Regions from separate parts of the Kluyvera fluvialis genome, predicted to be linked through region 2. Evidence: predicted binding sites of a transcription regulator. Region 2 holds the regulator's gene; each other region holds the start of a gene.
The links. Region 2 encodes LexA, which represses DNA repair genes until DNA is damaged. Its sites were predicted from a motif close to TNCTGTATGTACATACAGNA; they were not measured.
Positions count from the first base shown of each region.

Region 1: the regulator LexA is predicted to act here: its motif matches at 1,858-1,877, upstream of dinB (DNA polymerase IV).
Region 3: the regulator LexA is predicted to act here: its motif matches at 2,119-2,138, upstream of dinG (ATP-dependent DNA helicase DinG).
Region 4: the regulator LexA is predicted to act here: its motif matches at 2,138-2,157, upstream of uvrB (excinuclease ABC subunit UvrB).

Region 1 covers NZ_AP046142.1:3,888,910-3,892,932, forward strand. Annotated here, with positions in the region: gene pepD (cytosol nonspecific dipeptidase) at 1-295, shown strand, start outside; gene AC6I4B_RS18485 (GNAT family N-acetyltransferase) at 339-782, opposite strand; gene dinB (DNA polymerase IV) at 785-1,840, opposite strand; gene nqrM ((Na+)-NQR maturation NqrM) at 1,991-2,206, opposite strand; gene nqrF (NADH:ubiquinone reductase (Na(+)-transporting) subunit F) at 2,209-3,432, opposite strand; gene nqrE (NADH:ubiquinone reductase (Na(+)-transporting) subunit E) at 3,445-4,023, opposite strand, start outside.
Region 2 covers NZ_AP046142.1:4,566,752-4,570,774, forward strand. Annotated here, with positions in the region: gene dinF (MATE family efflux transporter DinF) at 1-895, opposite strand, end outside; gene lexA (transcriptional repressor LexA) at 961-1,569, opposite strand; gene AC6I4B_RS21590 (diacylglycerol kinase) at 1,669-2,037, opposite strand; gene plsB (glycerol-3-phosphate 1-O-acyltransferase PlsB) at 2,224-4,023, shown strand, end outside.
Region 3 covers NZ_AP046142.1:3,315,733-3,319,755, forward strand. Annotated here, with positions in the region: gene dinG (ATP-dependent DNA helicase DinG) at 1-2,104, opposite strand, end outside; gene rhlE (ATP-dependent RNA helicase RhlE) at 2,411-3,793, opposite strand; gene cecR (transcriptional regulator CecR) at 4,020-4,023, shown strand, end outside.
Region 4 covers NZ_AP046142.1:3,338,653-3,342,675, reverse strand. Annotated here, with positions in the region: gene bioF (8-amino-7-oxononanoate synthase) at 1-186, shown strand, start outside; gene bioC (malonyl-ACP O-methyltransferase BioC) at 173-928, shown strand; gene bioD (dethiobiotin synthase) at 921-1,598, shown strand; gene uvrB (excinuclease ABC subunit UvrB) at 2,235-4,023, shown strand, end outside.

The DNA of each region.
Region 1 (4,023 bases), 680 kb from region 2:
TAAAACTCAGCCGAAAGGCGGCTACCCAGGCTGGCAGCCAGATGCTAACTCTCCGGTGATGCACCTGGTGCGTGAAACCTATCAGCGCCTGTTTAACAAGACGCCGAACATTCAGATTATCCACGCGGGTCTGGAATGTGGTCTGTTCAAAAAACCGTACCCGAACATGGATATGGTTTCTATTGGGCCAACTATCACCGGGCCACACTCCCCGGATGAGCAGGTTCATATCGAAAGCGTTGGCCAATACTGGCAACTGCTGACTGAACTGCTGAAAGCGATTCCGGCGAAGTAAGTCACTCTCCCGGCGGCGCAATGTCGCCGGGTATTTTTCCCGCCTATCTGATTTTTTCCATCCGATAATTCACAAACCGCTCTCCGCGCACTTCCACTTCTTGTTCCGCCACGACATGAAATCCCTGACGTTCAAAGCACGGCCTTGCCGTAATGCTGGCGTCAACGGTTAAGGTTCCGTTCGGGATGTCGGTGAACAGGCGGTTCAACAACGCGTTGGCAATGCCTTGTCGGGAGAAGTCTGGCGCGACGAACAGCAAATCAATGTAACCCTCAACGGCGGTAATAAACCCAACGGGCTGTGAGTCTATCGTCGCCACTTGCACATACGAGCGGGCTAAACGCTGACGCCAGCGGGTTTCATCAAGCTGCGCCCAGGCATCTATTTGCGCGGGGGAGTAGTGCTGGCTGGCGGTTTCTCGCACCGCATGCAGAAAAATTTGGCACAGAGCGGGGAAATCATCGTCACGATAACAACGGATATGCATAGTTAAATTCCTAACAGCAGTTGTCGTTCCAACTGTGGGTCTAACAGCGTAACGTGCAGGCCAACAAGCCGCACACCGCGCCCAGCCCGCCGTTCAAGCCACGATTTCTGTGCCGTGGCAATTAAGTCATCTTTGTTGAGCTGCGGCCAGACATGTTCCTGCGTAGTGAGTTGGAAGTCATTAAATTTGAGCTTTACCCCCTGACGAGCAACGCGGAGATCGGGCCTGACTTTCGCCAATCGCCGTTCCAGCTCAGGGTACAGGCGTTCAATAATCGCCTCGCAGTCCGCCCAGTCGTGAATATCTTCTTCCAGAGTGCGTTCTACGCCAATGGATTTTCGCTGCCGACTGTTATTGATTTCGCGTTCATCAATCCCCTGGCTGCGCTCCCACAGCACACGACCAAACTTGCCAAAACGTTTGAGCAGCATCGCGAGATCGCTTTTCTGCACATCAGCACAGGTGCGCAGCCCCATACTCTCGAGCTTCGCCGCCGACACTTTGCCCACGCCGGGAATTTTGGCCAACGGCAGCGTTTGCAGAAAAGCCGGAACGTCGGCGGGAGTCAGGACAAACTGCCCATTGGGCTTATTGAGATCGGAGGCGATTTTCGCCAGGAATTTCACCGGCGCAACGCCTGCTGAAGCGGTCAGCGCCAGTTCATTGAAAATCGTCTGGCGAATTTCCTGCGCCATTAGCGTTGCCGAGCCGTGGCAATGTGTACTGTCGCTAACGTCCAGATAGGCTTCATCCAGCGAAAGCGGTTCAATAAGCGAGGTATAACGGGAGAAGATTTCCCGAATATGATTCGAGGCTTCGCGATAGGCTTCAAAGCGCCCGGGCAGCAGCGTGAGGTGCGGGCATAGTTTTAGGGCCATCGCCGTCGGCATGGCGCTGCGCACGCCAAATTTGCGCGCGGGATAGTTTGCCGTGCTGATAACGCCACGCTGCACCCGGCTGCCGCCAATGGCAACAGGAATATCGCGCAGCGCGGGGTTATCACGCATTTCCACCGCTGCGAAGAAGCAGTCCATGTCGATATGGATTATTTTGCGCATACGTCGCCCTCGAACATTACTGGACAAGTATACAGTATAATTATCGCCAATGAGAAGGGGATGGTTGGGTGCGGATATCGAACGGCACGATGCTTATCCGGCCAGCGATAAAGGGAAAGCCGGGTAAGCATTTGCGTTACCCGGCAAAAATTACAAGATGCGGTTCTGTTGGCGCTGTGCTTCGCGAGCCATGCGTTTTTTACGCGCATCGCACGGTTCTGGGCAGTCGCACACTTTCTCTAACCCCAGCGAAGAGATACCGCCACAGCTACCCTGTAGGCTTTTTCGCTTCACCAGATACCCCAGCGACATCCCAAGAATGACCAGGGCAAAAATACAGAATGTCGCCAGAAAGACCGTTAACATCATCAGCCTCCAAAGTCGTCGAGCATGATGTTTTCATCTTCGACGCCCAGATCTTTGAGCATTTTGATAACCGCTGCGTTCATCATCGGCGGCCCACACATGTAGAACTCGCAATCTTCTGGCGCAGGGTGGTCACGCAGGTAGTTCTCATACAGGACGTTATGAATAAAGCCCGTGTAGCCCGTCCAGTTATCTTCCGGCTGCGCGTCGGAGAGCGCAATATGGAAAGTGAAGTTCGGGTTTTCCCGCGCTAATTGTTCAAATTCTTCTGCGTAGAACATTTCACGCAACGAACGCGCGCCGTACCAGAAGCTCATTTTACGCTGGCTATGCAGGCGTTTGAGCTGGTCAAAAATATGCGAACGCATAGGCGCCATACCGGCGCCGCCGCCGATAAACACCATTTCAGCGTCGGTGTCTTTCGCAAAGAACTCACCAAACGGGCCGGAGATGGTGACCTTATCGCCCGCTTTTAGCGACCAGATATAGGAGGACATAATCCCCGGAGGTGCATCAGGCGCAGATGGTGGCGGCGTCGCGATACGCACGTTGAGCATGATAATGCCCTTCTCATCCGGGTAGTTTGCCATCGAGTAGGCGCGCAACGTTGGCTCTTTGACATCAGAAACATAGCGGAAGAGATTAAATTTATCCCAATCGCCACGATATTCATCCGGCACGTCGAAATCAGCATAGGCCACTTTATGCGGCGGGCATTCAATTTGAATATAGCCCCCAGCGCGGAACGGCACACTCTCACCGGCAGGAATCGCCAGCTTCAGCTCTTTAATAAAGGTCGCTTTATTATCGTTGGAGATAACTTCGCATTCCCATTTCTTAACGCCAAACACCTCATCCGGCAGCTCGATTTTCATGTCCTGGCGCACGGCAACCTGACAGGCCAGACGGCAGCCCTCTTTCGCCTCACGCTTGGTGATATGCGAAAGCTCGGTTGGCAGAATATCACCGCCGCCCTCTTTCACCGTCACCCGACACTGACCACAGGAGCCACCGCCGCCGCAGGCGGAGGAGATAAAGATACCGTTGCTCGACAGCGTATTCAGCAGCTTGTCACCCGCCGGGGTTTTAATCTGCTTGTCCGCTTCGTTGTTAATTTCAATCACCACGTCACCGGAATTTACCAGCTTCGATTTAGCGAACAAAATAAGCAGCGAGAGCACCAGTACGATAAGCGTAAACATGACTACGCCCAGTAAAATTTCCATGATTAACGGCCCTTATAGCTGCACACCGGAAAATGACATAAAACCTAATGCCATCAGCCCTGTGGTGATAAAGGTGATCCCTAAGCCGCGCAGTCCCGCTGGCACATTTGAGTACTTCATTTTTTCGCGAATCCCCGCCATTGCGACAATCGCCAGCGTCCAGCCAATGCCGGAACCAAAGCCATAAACGATCGATTCGCTAAAGTTGTAGTCGCGCTGCACCATGAATGATACGCCACCGAAGATGGCGCAGTTAACGGCAATCAGCGGCAGGAAGATACCCAGCGCGGTGTACAGCGACGGGAAGTATCTATCGAGGATCATTTCCAGAATCTGCACCAGTGCGGCAATAACACCGATAAAGGTGATGAAGTTCAGGAAGCTAAGATCAACCCCTTCAACTAACGCACCGTCGCGCAGTACCAGGTTATAGACCAGGTTGTTTATAGGGACAGACAGGCCAAGCACGACCGTGACCGCTACGCCCAGGCCAAACGCGGTAGAGACTTTCTTTGATACCGCAAGGAAAGTACACATCCCAAGGAAGAAGGCCAACGCCATGTTTTCGACAAACACCGCACGGACAAACAG
Region 2 (4,023 bases):
AAGCCTGCCCTGAATGGGCTTCCACAGCATAGGCAAAACCATCCAGCGCGTAAGCGGTAAAGGTCAGCATAGTCATCAGCACCGCGTTAACCGCCACGACATCGCTACCCAGGCGCGCGCCAAAGACCGTCACCGCGCCAAAGCAAAGCTGGAGCAACAGCGAGCGCAGCATGATATCGCGGTTGAGCGCCAGCAGGCGGCGCAGGTTGCCGCGCCAGGCGTTTTTCAGCATCGCCCATGAGATACCACGCAATACCAATACTTTACGCACCATACCCAGGCCGACTAACAGCGTGGCGTATTCAGCAATGACCGTTGCCAGTGCCGCGCCCTGCACATTCATGTGCAGCCCCATCACCAGCCACAGGTCGAGCACGATATTCAGCACGTTGCCCACCACCAGCAAAATCACCGGCGCACGGGCATACTGAACGCCCAACAGCCAGCCCAGCAGCACCAGGTTCGCCAGCGATGCCGGGGCGCTCAGCCAACGAATGGAGAGAAAACGCTGCGCCTGTTCTAACACTTCGCCGCTGCCGCCCACGATAGAGAGCGTCAGATGAATTAGCGGAGTTTGTAATACGATAATTAAAAGCCCCGCCCCTAGCGCCAACGCCAGCGGTTGCACCAACGCGCGAGCCAGCGCCAGCGGGTCTTTCGCGCCAAAAGCCTGGGCAGTAAGCCCTGTGGTGCTCATGCGTAAAAACAACAACAGCATAAACAGGAAGCTGGTTGCGGTGGCGCCAATAGCCACGCCGCCCAGGTAAACGGGGCTGTCTAAATGACCAATCACGGCGGTATCGACCAGCCCAAGCAAAGGGACGGTGATATTGGAGAAAATCATCGGTAGCGCCAGACGCCACAGAGCTTTATCGGCTGGAGTTAATAGCGACATTGAGATCAACCAGAAAGGAAAAAGGCTGCGATAGCAGAAGTATCGCAGCCATTAGAGAATGGGGGTTACAGCCACTCGCCGTTGCGAATAACGCCAACGGCCAGCCCTTCGATGGAGAAATTATGCTGGCGCAGATCAACCACGATAGGTGAAAACTCGCTGTTTTCCGGCAGAAGTTCGACGACGTTACCCTGTTTTTTCAGGCGTTTTACCGTCACTTCTTCGTCGATACGCGCGACGACAACCTGGCCGTTACGCACATCTTGAGTTTTATGTACTGCCAGCAGGTCGCCGTCCATAATGCCGATATCTTTCATCGACATACCGCTAACGCGTAGCAGGAAGTCGGCGCTAGGTTTGAACAGTGACGGGTCAACCTGATAGTGACCTTCGATATGCTGTTGCGCCAACAGCGGTTCACCCGCCGCGACGCGGCCCACCAGCGGCAGGCCCTCTTCTTCTTCCACCAGCAGACGGATACCGCGAGAAGCACCAGATACAATCTCGATGACGCCTTTACGCGCCAGTGCTTTCAGATGTTCTTCAGCGGCGTTTGGGGAACGAAACCCCAAGCGCTGAGCAATTTCCGCACGCGTTGGCGGCATACCCGTTTGGCTGATGTGATCTCGAATGAGATCAAACACCTCTTGCTGCCTGGCCGTTAACGCTTTCATTCCGCCCCCTGGGTGTATATACAGTTATGCTGTGAGTATATACAGCTAGTGTCTATTTTGGAACCATAAAACACACAAAATCAGGCAGTTTTCACAGCTTTAGTGGAAATGAGCCCACAGTAGCGTGCCCCAGGTGAACAGCGCGACAAAAATAGCCAGCAGCACCGCCGCCGACCCCATATCTTTCGCCCGCCCGGACAGCTCGTGATATTCAGAGCCAATGCGGTCAACGACCGCTTCCAGTGCACTATTGAGAATTTCCACTATCATCACCAACAGGACGGAACCGATGAGCAGCACGCGGGTGATGGCGTCAACATCCAGCCAGCAGGCGATAATAATTGCGACAACCGAGGCCACACCTTCCTGGCGGAACGCCGCTTCGTTGATCCATGCCGCGCGAAATCCCTTCCAGGAATAGCCAGCGGCTTTGATGATTCGGGTAAGCCCAGTGGTATTATTAGCCATCTCAAGAACCTTTATATTATTACGTCAATGACAATACGTCTTTTTACGGCGTAATCCGAGCGGCGGCTACGTTGGCCGTGCCTCGAATTACTTCGTGTATTATGAGGCGGCAGAACAGAAATCTTGCAAACTTTCTGCTATTCTTGCCGCGCATTTGCATGATTAACCAGAGGCTTTACATCGTTTATGTCCGGCTGGCCACGAATTTACTATAAATTACTGAATTTACCATTAAGTGTCTTGGTAAAAAGCAAGTCTATCCCGGCAGAACCTGCTCAGGAGCTGGGGCTGGATACGTCACGTCCAATTATGTACGTCCTGCCTTATAATTCTAAGGCCGACCTGCTGACGTTGCGCGCCCAGTGTCTTGCACACGATCTTCCCGACCCGCTTGAGCCGTTAGAAATCGACGGCACTCTACTGCCGCGCTATGTGTTCATCCACGGCGGCCCCCGCGTGTTCACCTATTACACGCCGAAAGAAGAGTCGATCAAACTGTTCCACGACTATCTCGACTTGCACCGCAGCAATCCAGACCTGGATGTGCAAATGGTGCCGGTATCGGTGATGTTTGGTCGCGCGCCGGGTCGCGAAAAAGGCGAGGTGAACCCGCCGCTGCGGATGCTGAACGGCTTCCAAAAGTTCTTCGCAGTCTCCTGGCTTGGACGCGACAGCTTTGTGCGTTTCTCGCCTTCAGTCTCTTTGCGCCGTATGGCCGACGAGCACGGTACGGATAAAACCATCGCCCAGAAACTGGCGCGCGTTGCCCGTATGCACTTTGCTCGCCAGCGTCTGGCGGCGGTAGGCCCACGCCTGCCTGCACGTCACGACCTGTTCAAGAAACTGCTGGCGTCAAAAGCGATTGCGAAAGCGGTAGAAGACGAAGCGCGCAGCAAAAAAATCTCCCACGAAAAAGCGCAGCAAAACGCAATTGCGCTGATGGAAGAGATTGCCGCAAACTTCTCCTACGAGATGATTCGTCTGACCGACCGTATCCTCAGTTTTACCTGGAACCGTCTGTATCAGGGGATTAACGTCCATAACGCCGAGCGTGTACGCCAATTAGCGCACGACGGGCACGAGATTGTGTATGTGCCTTGTCACCGTAGCCACATGGACTACATGCTGCTCTCTTACGTGCTGTATCACCAGGGGCTAGTGCCGCCGCATATCGCTGCTGGTATTAACCTGAATTTCTGGCCAGCAGGGCCGATTTTCCGCCGTCTGGGCGCGTTCTTTATTCGCCGTACCTTTAAGGGCAACAAACTCTATTCCACCGTGTTCCGCGAATATCTTGGCGAACTGTTCAGCCGTGGTTATTCCGTTGAATACTTCGTGGAAGGCGGGCGTTCTCGTACTGGCCGTTTGCTTGACCCGAAAACCGGCACGCTGTCGATGACCATCCAGGCCATGCTGCGCGGCGGTTCCCGTCCAATCACCTTAGTGCCGATTTATATCGGTTACGAGCACGTGATGGAAGTGGGCACTTACGCCAAAGAGCTGCGTGGGGCGACGAAAGAGAAAGAGAGCTTACCGCAGATGCTGAAGGGCTTGAGCAAGCTGCGTAATCTCGGCCAGGGCTACGTCAACTTTGGCGAACCAATGCCGCTGATGACCTATCTGAACCACCATGTTCCAGATTGGCGCGAGTCTATTGATCCTATCGAAGCCGTGCGTCCGGCGTGGCTGACGCCAACCGTCAACAAGATGGCAAACGAGTTGATGGTGCGTATCAACAACGCGGGTGCGGCGAACGCCATGAACCTGTGCTGTACCGCACTGCTGGCGTCGCGTCAGCGTTCACTCACGCGCGAGCAGCTTACGCAGCAGTTGGAGTGCTATCTGGCTCTGATGCGCAACGCGCCGTATTCCTCGGATGCGACTGCGCCGACCGCTTCCGCCAGCGAGCTTATCGACCACGCGCTACAGATGAACAAGTTCGAGGTCGAGAAAGATACCATTGGCGATATCATCATTCTGCCGCGC
Region 3 (4,023 bases), 1.3 Mb from region 2:
CTTTTACTGCTGGCACTTCCGGGCGTTCAATCGGGAAAACCGGTAACGCATCCAGTAAACGCTTACCATAGTTTTTGGTCAACAATCGCTTATCGTAGATAACCACTTCCCCCCAGCAACTGTGGCTACGAATAAGACGCCCCACCTGCTGAATCAGGTTAAACGACGCGCTGGGCAGGCTTTGCACCTCAAAAGGATAGCGATTGAGGCTTTTTAGCCATTCACCTTCGGTTATCACTACCGGGCTATCGATAGGCGGGAAGGCGATTTTATGGATATGCACCTGGCTTAACAACTCACCTTTAAGGTCAAGCCCCTCGGCAAAGGATTGCAGCCCCACCAGCACGCTATATTCACCGCTTTCCACGCGTTTGCGGTGAAGTTCCACCAACCGATAGCGCGGCTGATCGCCCTGCACCAGCAGCATCAGCCGCAGGTCGGTGACGTATTCGAGGAAGCGCTGCATGGCGCGCCCACTGGCAAACAGCACTAACATTCCGTGATGTTTTTTGCTCTCGACCTGTTGGCGGAAATAGGCAGCCATCTCGGCAATATGCTGTTCTTCGTTATCAATCAGCGGCTCGTACTGCATCTGCGGAATAACGATTTTACCCTGCTCGACGTGATTAAACGGCGAGTCCAGCGCCACAAAACGGTCGCCCGCTTTCTCTCTCAGGCCACTCATTTCCTGTAGCCGCGAGAAACTGTTCAGCGAGCGCAGCGTGGCGGAGGTTACGACGATATGCGGCACACTGCGCCACAGCAGGCGTTCAAGCTGGTCACTAACGCGGATCCCCACGCAGTGGAACCAGACGTGCATCTGCCCGTCGCGCAGGTCGCGCGTGGCCCATTTGGTCACTGGCGCGCCCGAGGCTTGCGATAGCGACGCCAGCCGCCAGAGCTTGCTTTGCGCTTCGAACATCCCCAACGCGCGGTTCATTTGCAGAATCACCCGATGCAGACGCACGATGTCATGGCTGCCGGTTTTTTCACTCAGGTCATTTAAAAACAGCTCCGCCAGCCCGCGCAGCATTTCTGTAAGCTTCGCCAGCCGCTGGCAGATTTCCATTATTTCATCCGGCAGCTCTCCCATCGGGAAGCGGTGTTCTGCCTCCTGGGTTGCGGGCAGATAGAGATTGAGAATGGCATTCAGCGAGGCGATAAGTTCGTACAACTCTTCGCAATGGGCGGTTAAGCGTTCGGGCAATGCCAGCGGCGGCGTGGTTTTCGGGCGGAACTGCTCCATGCAGGTTGCCACCAGCTTGCTGAAAAGATCGAGCTGCAAGCGATACCACGGCGCGGTAATTTCGGCGCTCATTTCGAGGGCATCGCGAGCGACATCCGGCAGATGGTGGCCTTCATCCAGCACCAGCAGCAGATTTTTTGGCTCTGGCAGCACCGCCTCGCTTTCCATTGCCGCCATCACCAGCGCATGGTTCGCGACCACCACTTCCGCTTCCTGGATTTCCCGCCGCGCGACGAAAAACGGGCATTCACGGTAATAATGACAGTTGCGGTTCAGGCAACTCGCTTTATCGGTGCTCAAACGCTGCCACAGGTTATCGTCGATGGCGACATCGGTGTGATCGCGCAGGCCATCCCACTTGTAGCCGTCAAGGTCACCCTTTAGCTTCGCACAGCGCTTTTGTTCTTCCTGGTTGTTCGGCGTGAGTTCGTCGTCAAGAAAGGCCAGCAGATCCTGTTGATTAGGCTCAGTGCTGGAAAGCGCCGCCAGATTACGTGGGCAGACATAACGCCCGCGCCCGAAAGCGGCGGTAAAGCGCAGATCGGGGATGATTTTGCGCAGCAGCGGCAGATCTTTACTGTAGATCTGATCCTGCAACGCCACGTTGGCGGTGCTGATAACCAGCGTTTTCTGTTCCTCCCTGGCAATAGCAATGCCGGGGATAAGATAGGACAAGGTTTTCCCTACGCCAGTGGGCGCTTCGATAGCCAGATGCCGCCCGTCTTCCCCTGACAGCGTTTTGGCGACGTCCGCAATCATCTGCCGCTGCGGCGCACGGGGAATAAAGTCGGGGATCTGTTCCTGAAGCGCCTTATACCAGGCGGCGATTTGCGCTTTTAGCGCAGCGGTCAAAGCCATGAGAAAACCTGAGATACTGTATAAACAGCCACTATTGTGGCATTTTTCAGCGGGAGGGGGTATCAGTTTTTAGGATTGTGGAAGGCGGCGCGCAATTCGGCTAACCCAGCCCCTGTAATGGATCGTCGTACAACAACAGCGGGCGCGAATCGCTTGTATTCAGGTGCGGGAAAAATCTTCCCCGCACCCCGTCCGTTAGCGCAGTTCCGGCCAGTAGTCCTTATTCGCTTCAATCAGCGCGTCCAGTACCTTGCGGGCTTGCTACGCCGGATGGCGCAGGTTAACGCAAAGACCGCCTGGCAAAACTCAGTTTGCGGCAGGTTTACGCGGGCGGCGCGGTGGACGCGGCTTATCAGAAGCCGGTTTACCTTCCGCACTGCGCGGTTTAGCTTTCGGTGCGCCGCCATCGGTGCGGCGAGGCTGCTGCTGACCGCGACCGGCTCCGCCCTGACCTTGACCCTGGCCTTGCCCACGGCCACGACCGCCGCCATTGCCGCCACCATTACCACGCTGCTGGCGGCCATTCTGAATCGGCTCCGCTTTAATCGACGGATCCGGCTCATAGCCTGGCAGCGCAATGCGTGGGATCTCTTTTTTCAGCAGGCGTTCAATGTCACGCAGCAGTTTGTGTTCATCGACGCACACCAGTGAGAGCGCTTCGCCCGTTGCCGCCGCACGGCCTGTACGACCGATACGGTGGACGTAATCTTCCGGCACGTTTGGCAACTCGTAGTTCACCACGTGCGGCAGCTCTTCGATGTCCAGACCACGCGCGGCGATATCGGTCGCCACCAGCACACGAATGTCGCCGGATTTAAAATCAGCCAGCGCACGAGTACGCGCACCCTGCGATTTGTTACCGTGGATAGCCGCACTGCGGATACCGTCTTTATTTAACTGCTCCGCCAGGTGGTTCGCGCCGTGCTTGGTACGGGTAAATACCAGCACCTGCTGCCAGTTGCCTTGACCAATCATCTGCGACAACAGCTCACGTTTACGCTTTTTGTCCACCATGTGAACGTGCTGCGTCACCTGCTCGGAGGCGGTGTTGCGGCGCGCCACTTCAATTTCCAGCGGGTTAGTCAGCAGTTTTTCCGCCAACGCTTTAATGTCGTCAGAGAACGTCGCGGAGAACAGCAGGTTCTGGCGTTTCGCTGGCAGCTTAGTCAATACGCGGCGGATATCGTGGATGAAGCCCATATCCAGCATCCGGTCAGCTTCGTCCAGCACCAGAATTTCAATTTGATCCAGTTTGACCGCATTTTGGTGTTCCAGATCCAGCAGACGGCCCGGCGTTGCCACCAGCACGTCAACACCGCCACGCAGTTTCATCATCTGCGGGTTAATGCTCACACCACCAAACACCACCAGCGAGCGGATGTTCAGGTAACGGCTGTATTCACGCACGTTTTCACCAATCTGCGCTGCCAGTTCACGGGTTGGCGTCAGGATCAGCGCGCGCACCGGGCGACGGCCTTTAACGTGAGGCTCGCGGGAAACCAGCAGTTGCAGCAGCGGCAACGTAAAACCTGCCGTTTTGCCAGTGCCGGTTTGGGCGCTCGCCATCAGGTCACGGCCCTGCAATACCGCAGGAATAGCCTGCTGCTGAATGGGGGTGGGTTCGCGGTAGCCCTGCTCAGCAACGGCACGCAAAATTTCGGGGTTTAGTCCAAGGGAATCGAAAGACATAGATACTCCACACCCACCCCGACCGCACGCGGTGTAGTTTTCGAGGGGATAAAAAACGAGGGAATGACAAAAACCACAATGTCATGAAGGGGCGGAGTGTAGCAGTTTTTGTGATACACCGCATAAATTATCCCCGAGGAAACAAAACAACAGGCGGCCACCGGCTGGACAAGTTCAAAAAAGCGTCATAATCTTAATCAATCGTTTGATTAATTTTGGTGGTTATATGA
Region 4 (4,023 bases), 1.2 Mb from region 2:
ATCGTCGGCGACAATGCCCGGACGCTACAGTTGGCTGAACGGCTGCGCGAACAGGGCTGTTGGGTGACGGCTATCCGCCCGCCGACAGTGCCAGCGGGCACTGCGCGCCTGCGCCTGACGCTGACCGCCGCTCATCAGGCGCAGGATATTACGCATCTGCTGGAGGTGTTGCATGGCGAGGGTTGATAAACAGGCCGTGGCAGCCGCGTTTAGTCGCGCGGCAACCTCTTACCATCAACATGATGAACTCCAGCGCCGAAGTGCCGCGCATTTACTGGAACAGCTTCCACCTCAGACGTTTGAAACGGTGCTGGATGCCGGATGCGGGCCGGGGAGTTACAGCCGTTATTGGCGCGATAGAGGCAGCCATGTCACCGCATTAGATCTCTGTGCCGAGATGCTGGAACAGGCGCAGCGCCAACAGGCCGCAGACCGCTATCTGCTGGCGGATATTGAAGATATCCCGCTGCCCGGCGGCGAGTTTTCTTTGGTGTGGAGCAATCTGGCGATTCAGTGGTGTAGCGACATTGATGTGGCGCTTGCCGGTTTGTATCGCCAGCTTAGCCCCGGCGGCACGCTGGCGTTTACCACCCTGACGGCAGGGTCGTTACCCGAGTTAAATCAAGCCTGGCAAGCGGTGGATAATCATCCGCACGCAAACCGTTTTCTGGCGGAGGAAACGCTGCGCGCAGCGCTGGCGGGCTTCAATGCGCGTTGTACTTCAACCACCATGACTTTGCCATTCCCCGATGCATTAAGCGCAATGCGCTCGCTGAAAGGGATAGGCGCGACGCACCTCCATCAGGGGCGTAGCCCGCTACCGCTGACGCGCGGCAGGCTACAACAACTGCAACTGGCGTGGCCGTCGCAAGCGGGGGAATGCCCGCTGACTTACCATCTTTTTACAGGAGTGATTACGCGTGACTAAACGCTACTATGTGACCGGAACCGATACCGAAGTGGGAAAAACGGTGGTCAGCACTGCGTTATTGCAAGCCGCCGCATTGCGCGGCTGGCGAACTGCGGGCTACAAACCGGTGGCCTCCGGCAGTGAAATGACGGATGAAGGGTTGCGCAATAGCGATGCTCTGGCACTACAGCGCAACAGCGTGTTGCCGCTAACCTACGAACAGGTAAATCCGTATACCTTTGCCGAGCCGACCTCTCCGCATATTATCAGCGCCGATGAACAGCGCCCGATTGAAGCCAGCGTGCTGTCTGCGGGCCTGCGCGCGTTAGAAACGCAGGCTGACTGGGTGTTGGTTGAAGGCGCGGGGGGCTGGTTTACGCCGCTATCGCCGACGTTAACGCTGGCCGACTGGGTGCTGGCGGAGCAACTGCCGGTGATTCTGGTGGTGGGCGTTAAGCTTGGCTGTATCAACCACGCGCTACTAACCGCACAAGCCATTCAACAAGCGGGGCTGCGACTGGCGGGTTGGGTTGCGAACGATGTCATACCGCCAGGGCGTCGTCACGCCGAGTACCTCAGCACCCTACAGCGAATGCTGCCAGCGCCGATGCTTGGCGAAATCCCGTGGCTGGGTGACGCTGTTGAATCGCAGCCGCTGGGTGAATATCTTGATCTGAGCGCGCTCTAAACGGCTTTATCCGCTTGTATTGTATTTCTGTGGGTTATCTTCATTCGTAAGCGATAACTCGCAGAAAACGTAAAGAATTCGACTGTGGTCACGAAAAAATGGCCGGGCTTTTTCGCTGATGCATATCAAAATTGGGACTAAAAAAAATTTTTGCTCGCCGTTTTGCCCTCTGTTGCGCAAATCGCCGGATGGCGAGGGATAGGGGCTAGAGGTAGTTATCCACTATTCCTGTGGATAACCCTGTGTATTAGAGTTAGAAAACACGCGGTAAACGAGAGAACATGCGGCTTGCGCATGAATTGATGCGAAACGCGGCTTTTTAACGTTTTCATTTGTTATCAATAAGATACGTAAAAGCAATGCCGTGTTGAAAAGTGCTATGGATTGCCACAAAACTTTCATGACCAATATTGACAAATGTTAAAAGAGAAAAAATTCTGGGGATAACCTCATCTGGCTGGTGTTTTATCTGGTCAGAGGATAAATTTCAGCCGCTCTTGCTTGCCGTTACGCTGTGTATACCAAATACGATAATGTATTACTGTGTTTATATCCAGTATTTTTTATTGGCAATTCGGCAAGTGGCGAGTAGAATTAATCCCCAGCCAGCCCATTCGTCATCAGGTAGCGTTGCTCATGAGTAAATCCTTTAAATTACATTCTGCATTTAGTCCCTCCGGCGACCAGCCTGCCGCGATCGCGCGCCTGAAAGAAGGGCTGGAAGACGGCCTGGCGCACCAGACGCTGCTGGGGGTGACCGGTTCAGGCAAAACCTTTACCGTGGCAAACGTCATTGCAGACCTCCAACGCCCGACAATGGTGCTTGCGCCGAACAAAACGCTGGCGGCGCAGTTGTACGGCGAGATGAAAGCGTTCTTCCCGGAAAACGCAGTGGAGTATTTCGTCTCCTACTACGATTACTACCAGCCAGAAGCCTATGTCCCAAGCTCCGACACGTTTATTGAAAAAGACGCCTCGGTGAATGAGCACATCGAGCAGATGCGCCTTTCAGCCACTAAGGCGTTGCTTGAGCGCCGCGACGTTATCGTGGTGGCATCGGTTTCCGCTATCTACGGCCTGGGCGACCCGGATCTGTACCTGAAAATGATGCTGCACCTGACGGTCGGCATGATAATCGACCAGCGTTCTATTCTGCGTCGTCTGGCTGACTTGCAGTACACCCGCAACGATCAGGCATTCCAGCGCGCGACTTTCCGCGTACGCGGCGAAGTGATCGACATCTTCCCTGCGGAGTCGGATGACCTTGCGCTGCGCGTCGAACTGTTCGATGAAGAAGTCGAGCGGCTTTCACTGTTCGACCCGCTGACCGGGCACGTTGAGTCAACCATTCAACGCTATACCATCTACCCGAAATCGCACTACGTCACGCCGCGCGAGCGCATTGTGCAAGCGATGGAGGAGATCAAAGTTGAGCTGGCGGAGCGGCGCAAAGTGCTGCTGGCGAATAACAAACTGCTGGAAGAACAGCGTCTGAGCCAGCGTACCCAGTTTGACCTCGAGATGATGAACGAGCTGGGCTACTGCTCGGGCATTGAAAACTACTCGCGCTACCTTTCCGGGCGCGGGCCGGGCGAGCCGCCGCCAACGCTGTTTGACTACCTGCCTGCCGATGGCCTGCTGGTAATTGATGAATCCCACGTCACCATTCCGCAAATTGGCGGGATGTATCGCGGCGACCGTGCGCGCAAAGAAACGCTGGTTGAATACGGCTTCCGCCTGCCGTCGGCGCTGGATAACCGCCCGCTGAAGTTTGAAGAATTTGAAGCGCTGGCACCGCAAAGCATTTATGTCTCGGCGACGCCGGGCAACTATGAGCTGGAAAAATCCGGTGGCGACGTCATTGACCAGGTCGTACGCCCAACCGGATTGCTCGACCCATTGATCGAAGTACGCCCTGTCGGCACTCAGGTGGACGATCTGCTATCGGAAATCCGTAAACGTTCGGTGATTAACGAGCGTGTGCTGGTTACTACGCTGACCAAACGTATGGCGGAAGACCTTACCGAATATTTAGAAGAGCACGGCGAACGGGTGCGTTATCTGCACTCGGATATCGACACCGTTGAGCGTATGGAAATCATCCGTGATTTGCGCCTTGGCGAGTTTGATGTGCTGGTGGGGATTAACCTGTTGCGTGAAGGATTGGACATGCCAGAAGTCTCTCTGGTGGCGATTCTGGATGCCGATAAAGAAGGTTTCCTGCGTTCCGAGCGTTCGCTAATCCAGACCATTGGTCGTGCCGCGCGTAACATCAACGGTAAAGCGATTCTGTACGGCGATAAAATCACTCCTTCGATGGCGAAAGCGATCGGTGAAACCGAACGGCGTCGAGAGAAACAGCAGCGCTACAACGAAGAACACGGCATTGTTCCGCAAGGGCTGGTCAAAGACGTGGTTGATATTC